DNA from 2 places in the Nocardioides daphniae genome. Region 1 is predicted to be linked to the other one. Evidence: riboswitches for the same ligand, from Rfam matches in the RefSeq annotation. Region 1 holds a riboswitch; the other holds the start of a gene.
What was found. A riboswitch is a leader RNA that binds a small molecule or an ion and turns the genes downstream of it on or off. The one in region 1 is predicted to bind cobalamin.
Positions count from the first base shown of each region.

Region 1 (4,371 bases):
CCGAACGCCTCGGCGAGGCGCCGCGGGTGGTTGACGCGTGCCCGACGCCGTTCTTCTCGACGTTGGACTGCTCATCGCTGGTCTTGCGGACAGCACCGTCCGACCGGCGGGGGTTGGTGAAGGCGTGCAGGTAGGTGGCGAGTCGCGCTGCCACCGCGTCGGGCACGACGCCGTTGATCCGAGTGGTCCCGTCCCCGATAGCGCGCAGGCGTAGCCGCTGCTTCTCCTGGGCCCGCTTCTCCGCGGCTTCGAGCTTGCGACGCTCCTCGTCCTCGAACCGTTCCGGGTCGACGACCTCGAGGATCCTGCGACCGAGGACCGTCAGCTCCTTGGGGTCGTGCTGCTCCGCGAGCCGCACCAGCTCGGCCTCGGCGCGGGCGATCAAGTCCTCACCGATCCGGCGCGGCAGTTCACTCACGGCGTGCCCGATCACCCGCGCCTGCGCCACGTTGACGCGCGCCTCCCGCAGCGCGGCCGCCAGCACCGGCAGCTCCCTGGCCAAGGTTTGGGCGAGACCCAAATCAGCCGCCGCGTCGCTGCGGCGCACGCGCCCGTGGTGGGCCAACCATCCGGCGGAGGTGTGGAACCCTTCGCGCTCGGCCAGGTCTTCCGCAGCAGCCATGACCCGGAGTCGGAGCTCCGTCACCTGTGACTCGATGGCAAGCAGCGTCAGCAGCGTTGACCCCTTTTCATCGGTGGGCATGAAGGTCGGGTTGACGTCCGCCACGGACTTGAGCGGCACGTGGTGATGGTGCTCTGGCGCGAGGGGGACCACGGAGGTACTAGGTTGCGCGTTGGTATGTGTCGAACGCAGCGGGCATACGCGGGGGTGTGACGCGCTACGCAGGCACGTCCAGACGTCTGAAACCCGAGGTCAGGCTCTTAATGCCACCTGCTTCAGTTCAAGCGAGTCGCGAAGAGCTCCTGCAACTCCGTCTCATCGAGCTCGTGCGCTTTCCGGGCGTGGAGCGCCACATCGGCCTTCAACGTGTTGCCTCGCAAGGAGGCTCGGCAATAGACCTGCCTGCCTTCGGCTTCGGCTCTCCGCACGAGCGGCATGAAGTTCGCGGTTTGGGTCGGCGAAAGGACACCCACCTGCTGCCCGTCGATGTCGACAGCGACAAGGTCTATCAACGAGCGTGGCCGTTTCTCGGTGAAAGACCGAAGGGAGGGGCTGCTGCACCGACTGGTGACAGTCTGAGGTGACCCATAGTGGGTGGAGTGTTGCACCGCGCATCGACTCAGACGTACAGGCTCCACTGCGTCACGGTGCGCAACGGCGTCCACCCGGTGAAGGTCCCGACGGGGTGTGTGCTCTCGACCGCCAGGCGAGTCAGCTCGCCCCCGTGGGTTCGATACGCCTCCGCAATCAGTGACTCGGTCTCCAACGTCACCCCGTGCACCACGAGACGTCCACCGGGCCGGAGAGCGGCGAGGCAGGCGGCTAGCACGCCGGCGCGTCGCGCCACCGCCGATGAAGATCGCGTCGGGAGCGTCCAACCCCGCCAATGCATCGGGCGCTCGTCCCTCGACGACCCTCAGGTCGGGCACACCGAGGCGTACCGCGTTGCGGGACACCCGGGCGGCGCGCTCAGGATCGGCCTCCACCGCGGTCGTACGGCAGCTGGGGTGGGCGCGCATCCACTCGATGCCCACGGAGCCAGCCCCGGCACCCACGTCCCAGAGGTGCTGTCCGGGGGCGGGGAGAGGCGGGCCAGTGCCGACGCGCGCAGGTCGCGCTTGGTGAGTTGACCGTCGTTCTCGAAGGCGTCGTCCGGCAGACCGGCGACCCACGACGCGCGCCTCGTCCCAGCATCCTCGGGGAACTCGATCGCCAGGACGTGCAGCGACGGAACGTCCGCGGCAGCCACCTGAGCCCACTCCTGCGCGGTCTTCACGGACCGCGACTCCGCCGCGCTCCCGAGGTCTCCGAGCAGGGTGATCACGGCGTCCGGGTGGCCCGTCTCGCTCAACAGCTCACCGACGATGGCGGGAGTCTCCGACCCCGACGTCAGGGCCAGGATCCGGCGTCCGGGAGCCACCTCCCGGAGCACCCGCGCCTCATGCCGACCGACCAGCGTCACGACCACCGATTCCTCGTCTGACCAGCGCATACGCGCCCGGGCCAGCGCCACGGACGAGACCGCGGGCACCACCCGTACGGCCTCGGTGCCCAGGGCCCGGACGAGCGTCGTACCGATGCCCGAGACCATCGGGTCGCCCGACGCCAACGCCACCACCCGACGGCCACGCAGCTCCTCCAGCAGGCCCGGCAACGAGGGGGCCAGCGGCGTCGGCCACGGACGTCGCTCCTGACCCTCGACCTCCGGCACCAGGTCGAGGTGACGGCGCCCGCCCATCAGCACGTCGGCCTCGCGCACGAGCGCCTCGCAGCCGGCGGCTAGGACGCCGTCGGCACCCACCCCGACGACCGTCACGAGGTGTCCACCGAGAGGGCCCGTCATGTCATCCACGTGACGGGAGGCTATCGTCAGCACCACACGTGAGGTGCCCCTGCGCCCCAGCCATCGGAAACGGTGGGGACGGACAACGGGGAGAATCTGGGAAGCCGGTGAGAATCCGGCACAGGCCCGCTGCGGTGAGCCGAGCACTCCGTCAGGAGTGACTCGACAAGTCCGAAGACCGGCCTCGCGGACAGCCATCCATGGCCTACGAGCGGGAGCCTCAACGTGCCACTGAAGTACCCATTTTCTGCCGTCGTCGGCTGCGCGTACGACCCGACGACCGCCTCCGGTCTCGACGACATGGGCCTCGCCCTCGTCCTCACCTCCATCAGCCCCGACATCGGCGGTGTCCTGGTGCGGGGCGAGAAGGGGACGGCCAAGTCGACCACCGTCCGCGGTCTCGCGGACGTGCTGCCCTGGATCGACGTGCACGAGCACGACCGGTTCTCGGCCGACCCGCACGACCCCGCGGCCACGTCACCCGACGCCGCGTACGGCACGAGCGGCGTGGTCAGCCGCCCGGTCCGCCTCGTCGAGCTGCCCGTCGGCGCCACCGAGGACCGGGTGCTCGGCTCCCTCAACCTCGAGAAGGCGCTCACCGCCGGAGCCGTCGAGTTCGAGCCCGGCCTGCTGGCGCGCGCCCACCGCGGAGTCCTGTACGTCGACGAGGTGAACCTGCTGCACGACCACCTGGTCGACCTGCTGCTCGACGCCGCCGCCACGGGCCAGGTCACCGTCGAGCGCGACGGCGTCTCGCTCGGCCACGGCGCGCGCTTCGTGCTGATCGGCACCATGAACCCCGAGGAGGGCGAGCTGCGCCCCCAGCTGCTCGACCGCTTCGGGCTCACCGTCGAGGTGGCCGCGCCCCGGGACCCCGCGCTGCGGGTCGAGGTCGTACGCCGTCGCCTCGCCTTCGACCACGACCCCGCCGGCTTCGTCGCCGCGTACGCCGCCAGCCAGGAAGCGCTGACCCAACGCATCGCCGACGCCCGCACCCGACTTGCCGAGGTCGCACTGGGAGAGGCGGCGATGCTCAAGATCGCCGAGATCTGCGCGGCATTCGAGGTCGACGGCCTCCGCGCCGACATCGTGACCGCGCGTACGGCCGTGGCCCACGCCGCGTGGGCCGGCCGCCGGTTCGTCACCCGGGGCGACATCCGGGCAGCGGCCCTGCTTGCCCTCCCGCACCGCCGCCGGCGCAACCCGTTCGACGCACCCGGGCTCGACGAGGACCTGCTCGACCGACTCCTGGGGGACGACGAGCTCCCCGAGCCGCCGGATCCGGAGGGCCACACCGACGGGGACGAATCCCAGAACGAGCCCCAGGGCGAGCAGTCGCCCTCCGCGACCGATACCGCCGGCGAGGCCGAGGGCGAATCGCAGCGCACGGAGCGCGACCCTGCCACGGCGGACGCGCATGACACCGACGGTGGCGAGAGCACCGACCCAGCGGCCAGCGACGCGGAGTCTGGTGAGACACCCACGGCACCGCGGCCGCCCGCACCGCCGCAACCCGCGGGTGACCGCACGACCACGGTGAAGGCCGAGGCCGCCTTCCGTCCCCGCCTCTTCACCGTCGACGGGATCGGAGAGGGCACGCCGGGACGGCGCAGCCGCGCGCTGGGCGCCAGCGGCCGTCGCGTCGGCGCCGTGCCGGGGCGTGGGGGATCCGGGTCGTTGCACCTCGTGGAGACCCTGCGTGCTGCCGCCGAGCGGCACGCAGGCGGTCGGCCGGCCGTGGACCGTGGCCGCTTCGCCTTCCAGGTCAGCGACCTGCGCACGGCCGTGCGTGAGGGGCGCGAGGCCAACCTGCTGCTGTTCTGCGTGGACGCCTCCGGGTCGATGGCGGCTCGTCGCCGGATGACCCAGGTGAAGACCGCGATCCTCTCGCTGCTCACCGACGCGT
Region 1 is NZ_CP038462.1:1,951,714-1,956,084, reverse strand. It holds partial or broken gene E2C04_RS09630 (DUF222 domain-containing protein) at 77-703, opposite strand; gene cbiE (precorrin-6y C5,15-methyltransferase (decarboxylating) subunit CbiE) at 1,539-2,465, opposite strand; cobalamin riboswitch at 2,503-2,654, shown strand; gene E2C04_RS09620 (VWA domain-containing protein) at 2,691-4,371, shown strand, end outside.

Region 2 (4,371 bases), 1.6 Mb from region 1:
GCCGACATGGTGATCCTGCTCCACCGCGAGGACGTCTACGAGAAGGAGTCGACCCGCCCCGGCGAGGCCGACCTGATCGTCGCCAAGCACCGCAACGGTGCGACCCGCGACATCACCGTCGCCTTCCAGGGTCACTACAGCCGGTTCGTGGACATGGCGCACTGAGTGCTCGCCTGACTGCCGCCGGCAGGCCTACCTACGCTGTTCCCGTGACGACCCTGGAGACTCCGAGACTGCGGCTGACGCCCGTGACCTCGGACGACGTGCCCTTCTTCGCCGAGCTGTGGCAGGACCCGGAGGTGATGGCCCACCTGGGCGGCGTCCGCGACCCGGAGCGCATCGTGCCCCTTGTCGCGGAGGCCGTGGAGCAGTGGCGCACTCATGGTCTTGGGCGGTGGGTGGTACGCCTGGCCGCCCAATCCATCGGGACCATCAAGCTGGCTCACGTGATGCGCGGGCGCAGCGAGATCGAGATCGGCTACGCCCTGCTGCCGGGGCACGAAGGACGGGGTTACGCCACCGAAGCCTGCGAGTGTGTCCTCAACTTCGCCCTGCAGGACCGGTCATTTCCCTCCGTCGTGGCTCTTGCCCGCGACGGCAACGACAGCTCGCTCGCGGTCCTGGATCGTCTCGGCTTCGTACGCGAGGGGTCCTTCGAGCACCCGCTCGGGCCACACATGCTCTTTCGCGTCACACGACCGCGGTGGCTGGACCGCACCTGACATCTCGATCCATGTCACCCACGGCCCCGCCTCACCGCCAGACCACCGGCTTCTCGGTCCCGACGTAGTACGCGCTCTCGAACGGCCCCCATCGCAGCCCCACCACGTCGGTGCCGGGCGGGGTCCGGAAGGCGATGCAGTCCTTCACGACCTCCCGGGGGACAGCCGGATTCGAGAGTCCGCGCGACGGACACGGCGTGAAGTCGAAGAGGTAGCTCACCTGGTTGTGCCCGCCACCGCCGCGGAGCACCGGCGCCACGTCAGAGTCCAGGTAGTACCCACCGATCTTCCCGGACACGTGCCTGATCGTGACGTCGACGTACCAGATCTGCCCGGTCTCGAGGAGCTCGCGGAGGCTGGCGGACAGATCGGGCTCCGCGAGCATGTCGGCGGTGTCGCCGCGACGTACGTCGGTGACGGTGAGCTCGACCTTGCCCTCGTCCTCGACGTGCTCGACCGGGACCCGTGCGGTCTCGCCGATGTCCAGCAGTGAGCCGGGCGGCGTGAACTCACTGACCGCAGGCGGCGCGGACGGCGCCGGCGGACGCACCGGCTCCAGCAGGCGGGGTTCCTCCGACTCCCACGGACGCACGGAGAGCGCCGTGGCCGAGACGACGAGCACCAGGGCAAGGGCGGCGCTGGCGCGCAGGAGGCCACGACGGCGTACGCGGCGACGCCCGGCGCGCACGACGTCGAGGGCGTCGACCGTGCTCCCGGCGTCCTCGCGGCTGGCGTCGTCCAGCAGGTTCTTGAGGTCGACCATCACTCACTCACTTCCAGTTCCACCTCGTGGTGCCAGCCAGCCTCGACCAACGCGCGGCGCAGGGCGTCGAGTCCGCGGGCGGTCTGGCTCTTCACGGTGCCCGGCGAGCAGCCCAGCACCCGGGCGGTCTCGTCGACGCTGAGGTCCTCGAAGTAGCGCAGGACCACCACCGCTCGCTGCCGGGGAGCCAGCAGACCGAGGGCGGCCATGACAGCCGCGCGGTCGGCGTACGCGCCCGCGCCGTCGGTCAGCGGCGGCGGCACGGACTCCTTCGCCTCGTAGCGCTCCCGCGTCCCGCGGCGGCGAGCGGCGTCGATGGCGACGTTGACCACGGTGCGGCGCGCGTAGCCGAAGAGGCTCTCGACCTGACCGATGCGGGGCAGCGCGACGTACATCCGCACCAACGCTTCCTGCGTGACGTCGTCCGCCGAGGCCCAGTCACCGGTGATCAGGAAGGCCGCGCGCCTCAGCCGTCCCTGGTGGGCGTCGACGAACTCCACGAACCGCTGTTCGTCCCGGCGCGCCATCGCGGATCCTCTCCGAGGGTCGAGCCTCGCCCCCTTGCCCACAGTGACGCACGCCGAGGGCCGGCGGTTGCGTCAGGCGCGCACCCGAAATCGATCCACGTGCACGGCCTCGGCGAGCGGCCGCTTCGGGCGCCACCCGTGGCGTACGAGGTCGGGCACCTCCTGCAGCTGCGTGACCGGCCCCAGGCAGAGCCACGCCACCGGCCGCACGCTTGCGGGGATCCCGAGGAGCTCCTGCAGGAACTCCTCGCGGTAGAACGACACCCAACCCATCCCGAGCCCCTCCGCCGTGGCGGCGAGCCACAGGTTCTGGATGGCCAGGCAGCTCGAGTAGAGGCCGGCGTCGGCGATCGCGTGCCGGCCGAGGACCGCCGGCCCACCGCGCTCGGCGTCGTACGTCACGACGACCCCGAGGGTCGACTCCAGGACCCCTCGACCTTGATCCGGGAGAACGTGGCGGCGCGCTCGCCCTCCAGCGTCGACGCGAAGGTCTCGCGCTCGATCGCGACGTGCTCGTGGAAGCGGCGCCGCGTCTCCTCGCCGCGGACGAGGACGAAGTCCCACGGTTGGCTGTTGCCCACGCTCGGCGCGGCGTGCGCGGCGGTGAGGATCCGCTCCAGCGTGGCGTCGGCGATCGGCTCGCCGGTGAACTCGGCGCGCACGTCACGGCGTCGGAAGATGGCGTCGTACAGGTCAGTCATGAAGGGCTCCCGCAGTCAGGGCCGTCCGCTGCCACCCACGGGTGCGGGCAGGTCGGACGGCTGTTCAGCGAGGCCGGTCTTCGGACTTCCCGTCACCGCCACCGGTCGCCTTCCCAGGACCGTGGTCCCAGTGGCTGCGCGTCGCGCACGACCGGCGACTCGAGGTCACCGCAGCGGGCCCTGTGCCGGAGTCACACCGGCTTCCCGATTCTCCCCGTGAGGGGCACCTCGCAGGTTGTGCCGGCGCCACCGTACCGCCACGCGCTCCCTGGGGTTTGCCCCCGCCCTCCCCGGGCAGCCTCCCCCGTGCGCATCGGTGGGCCAGCGTCTCCCTCGGAGGAGACCCCTGCCGTGGGGGAGGTCGACCCGCTGCCGCTGCACCGCCGGCTGGAGGTGGGCCGTCTGGTCGTGGGCGCGGCCGCCGACATGACGATCCGGGCCTACGGCGCCGCCGCCGCCCTGAGCGTGGTGGTGAGCGACGCGGAGACCGTCAGCGGCAAGTCAGGTGACGCGGTCGCGGCCGTGCCCCACCTGCTCGACCGCTACCACCAGGCGCAGTACGTCATCGACCACCGGCAGGAGATCCAGGCCGCCATCGATTACGTCGACCAGCACACTCCGCCCCAGGCCGAGCTGCAGGCGCGCGTCGAGGAGGCCGGCGACACGCTGCGTGACATCGAGGCGACCTCCGACGCGGTCGCCCGGGCCAGGGACGCCGCCGAACGCCTCGACGTACGGGAAGCCTTCGGCCAGGTCCGTGAGGCGTGGCAGGTCAGGCCCGACCGGGAGTCGATCCAACAGCTGGCGGAGGCCGCCGAGGAGGTCGCCCCCTACGCCGAGCAGGTCGAGGTGCTGGTGCCCGTCTACCAGGGCGGGGTGGTCGCGGCCGTCGACAACTTCGCCAGCGACGAGGTCGCGGGCACGGTCTTCGTGATGGTCGTGGCCCTCGTGGTCGCCGCCCTCCTGGGCCAGGCCGTCGGCTTCTGGATCCGCCGGGGGAGGCCCGGGCTGATCGCCTCGGCCTGGCAGCAGCTGGGGGCGCGGGTCTTCCGCGACTGGTACGTCCGCCACCTCCCCTTCGCCCTCGGCGGCTCGGTTCACGCGGTGGCGCGCGAGCGGTTCCAACGCGACCTGGTCGCCGACCCGGAGGCGGTGCTCGACCCGGACGTCCTGGCCGCGCTCGAGCGTCACTTCGCGGCCAAGCCACCTCCCGACGCCTGACCCGCGTCCGTCGCCCGGTCACTCCGCGGTACGCCGCCCATCGCCGCCACCCGTGGCGTACGGTCTCCACAGACCACCGCGACACCCAGGGAGCCACCGTGCAGGACGTCCAACCGCTGCTCGAGCAGTCCGTCGAGATCGACGCCGACCGCGCCGCCGTCTGGGCCGTCGTCAGCGACGTGTCGCGGATGCCCGAGTGGAGCTCCGGCGTCACCGGCGTGCGCTACAAGGGCGACGGCCCGCACCCGCGCTTGGGCTCCGAGTTCTCCAACCGCAACGAGCTCGGCGAGCTGGTGTGGGTCACGCACGGCGAGATCACCGCCTTCGACGCGGACGAGCACCTGGCTTGGCGGATCAAGGAGAACTGGGCGATCTGGTCGCTCCACCTCACCGACGCCGGCGACGGTCGTACGCGGCTCACGCAGCGCCGCGAGACC
Region 2 is NZ_CP038462.1:3,514,148-3,518,518, reverse strand. It holds gene E2C04_RS21175 (DnaB-like helicase C-terminal domain-containing protein) at 1-165, shown strand, start outside; gene E2C04_RS17275 (GNAT family N-acetyltransferase) at 210-722, shown strand; gene E2C04_RS17270 (hypothetical protein) at 754-1,485, opposite strand; gene E2C04_RS17265 (SigE family RNA polymerase sigma factor) at 1,485-2,012, opposite strand; gene E2C04_RS20445 (nitroreductase family protein) at 2,085-2,414, opposite strand; gene E2C04_RS20440 (nitroreductase family protein) at 2,411-2,713, opposite strand; cobalamin riboswitch at 2,768-2,954, opposite strand; gene E2C04_RS17930 (hypothetical protein) at 3,065-3,934, shown strand; gene E2C04_RS17925 (SRPBCC family protein) at 4,033-4,371, shown strand, end outside.
Region 2: linked by a shared signal. The riboswitch ahead of E2C04_RS20440 (nitroreductase family protein) and the one ahead of E2C04_RS09620 (VWA domain-containing protein) in region 1 are both predicted to bind cobalamin.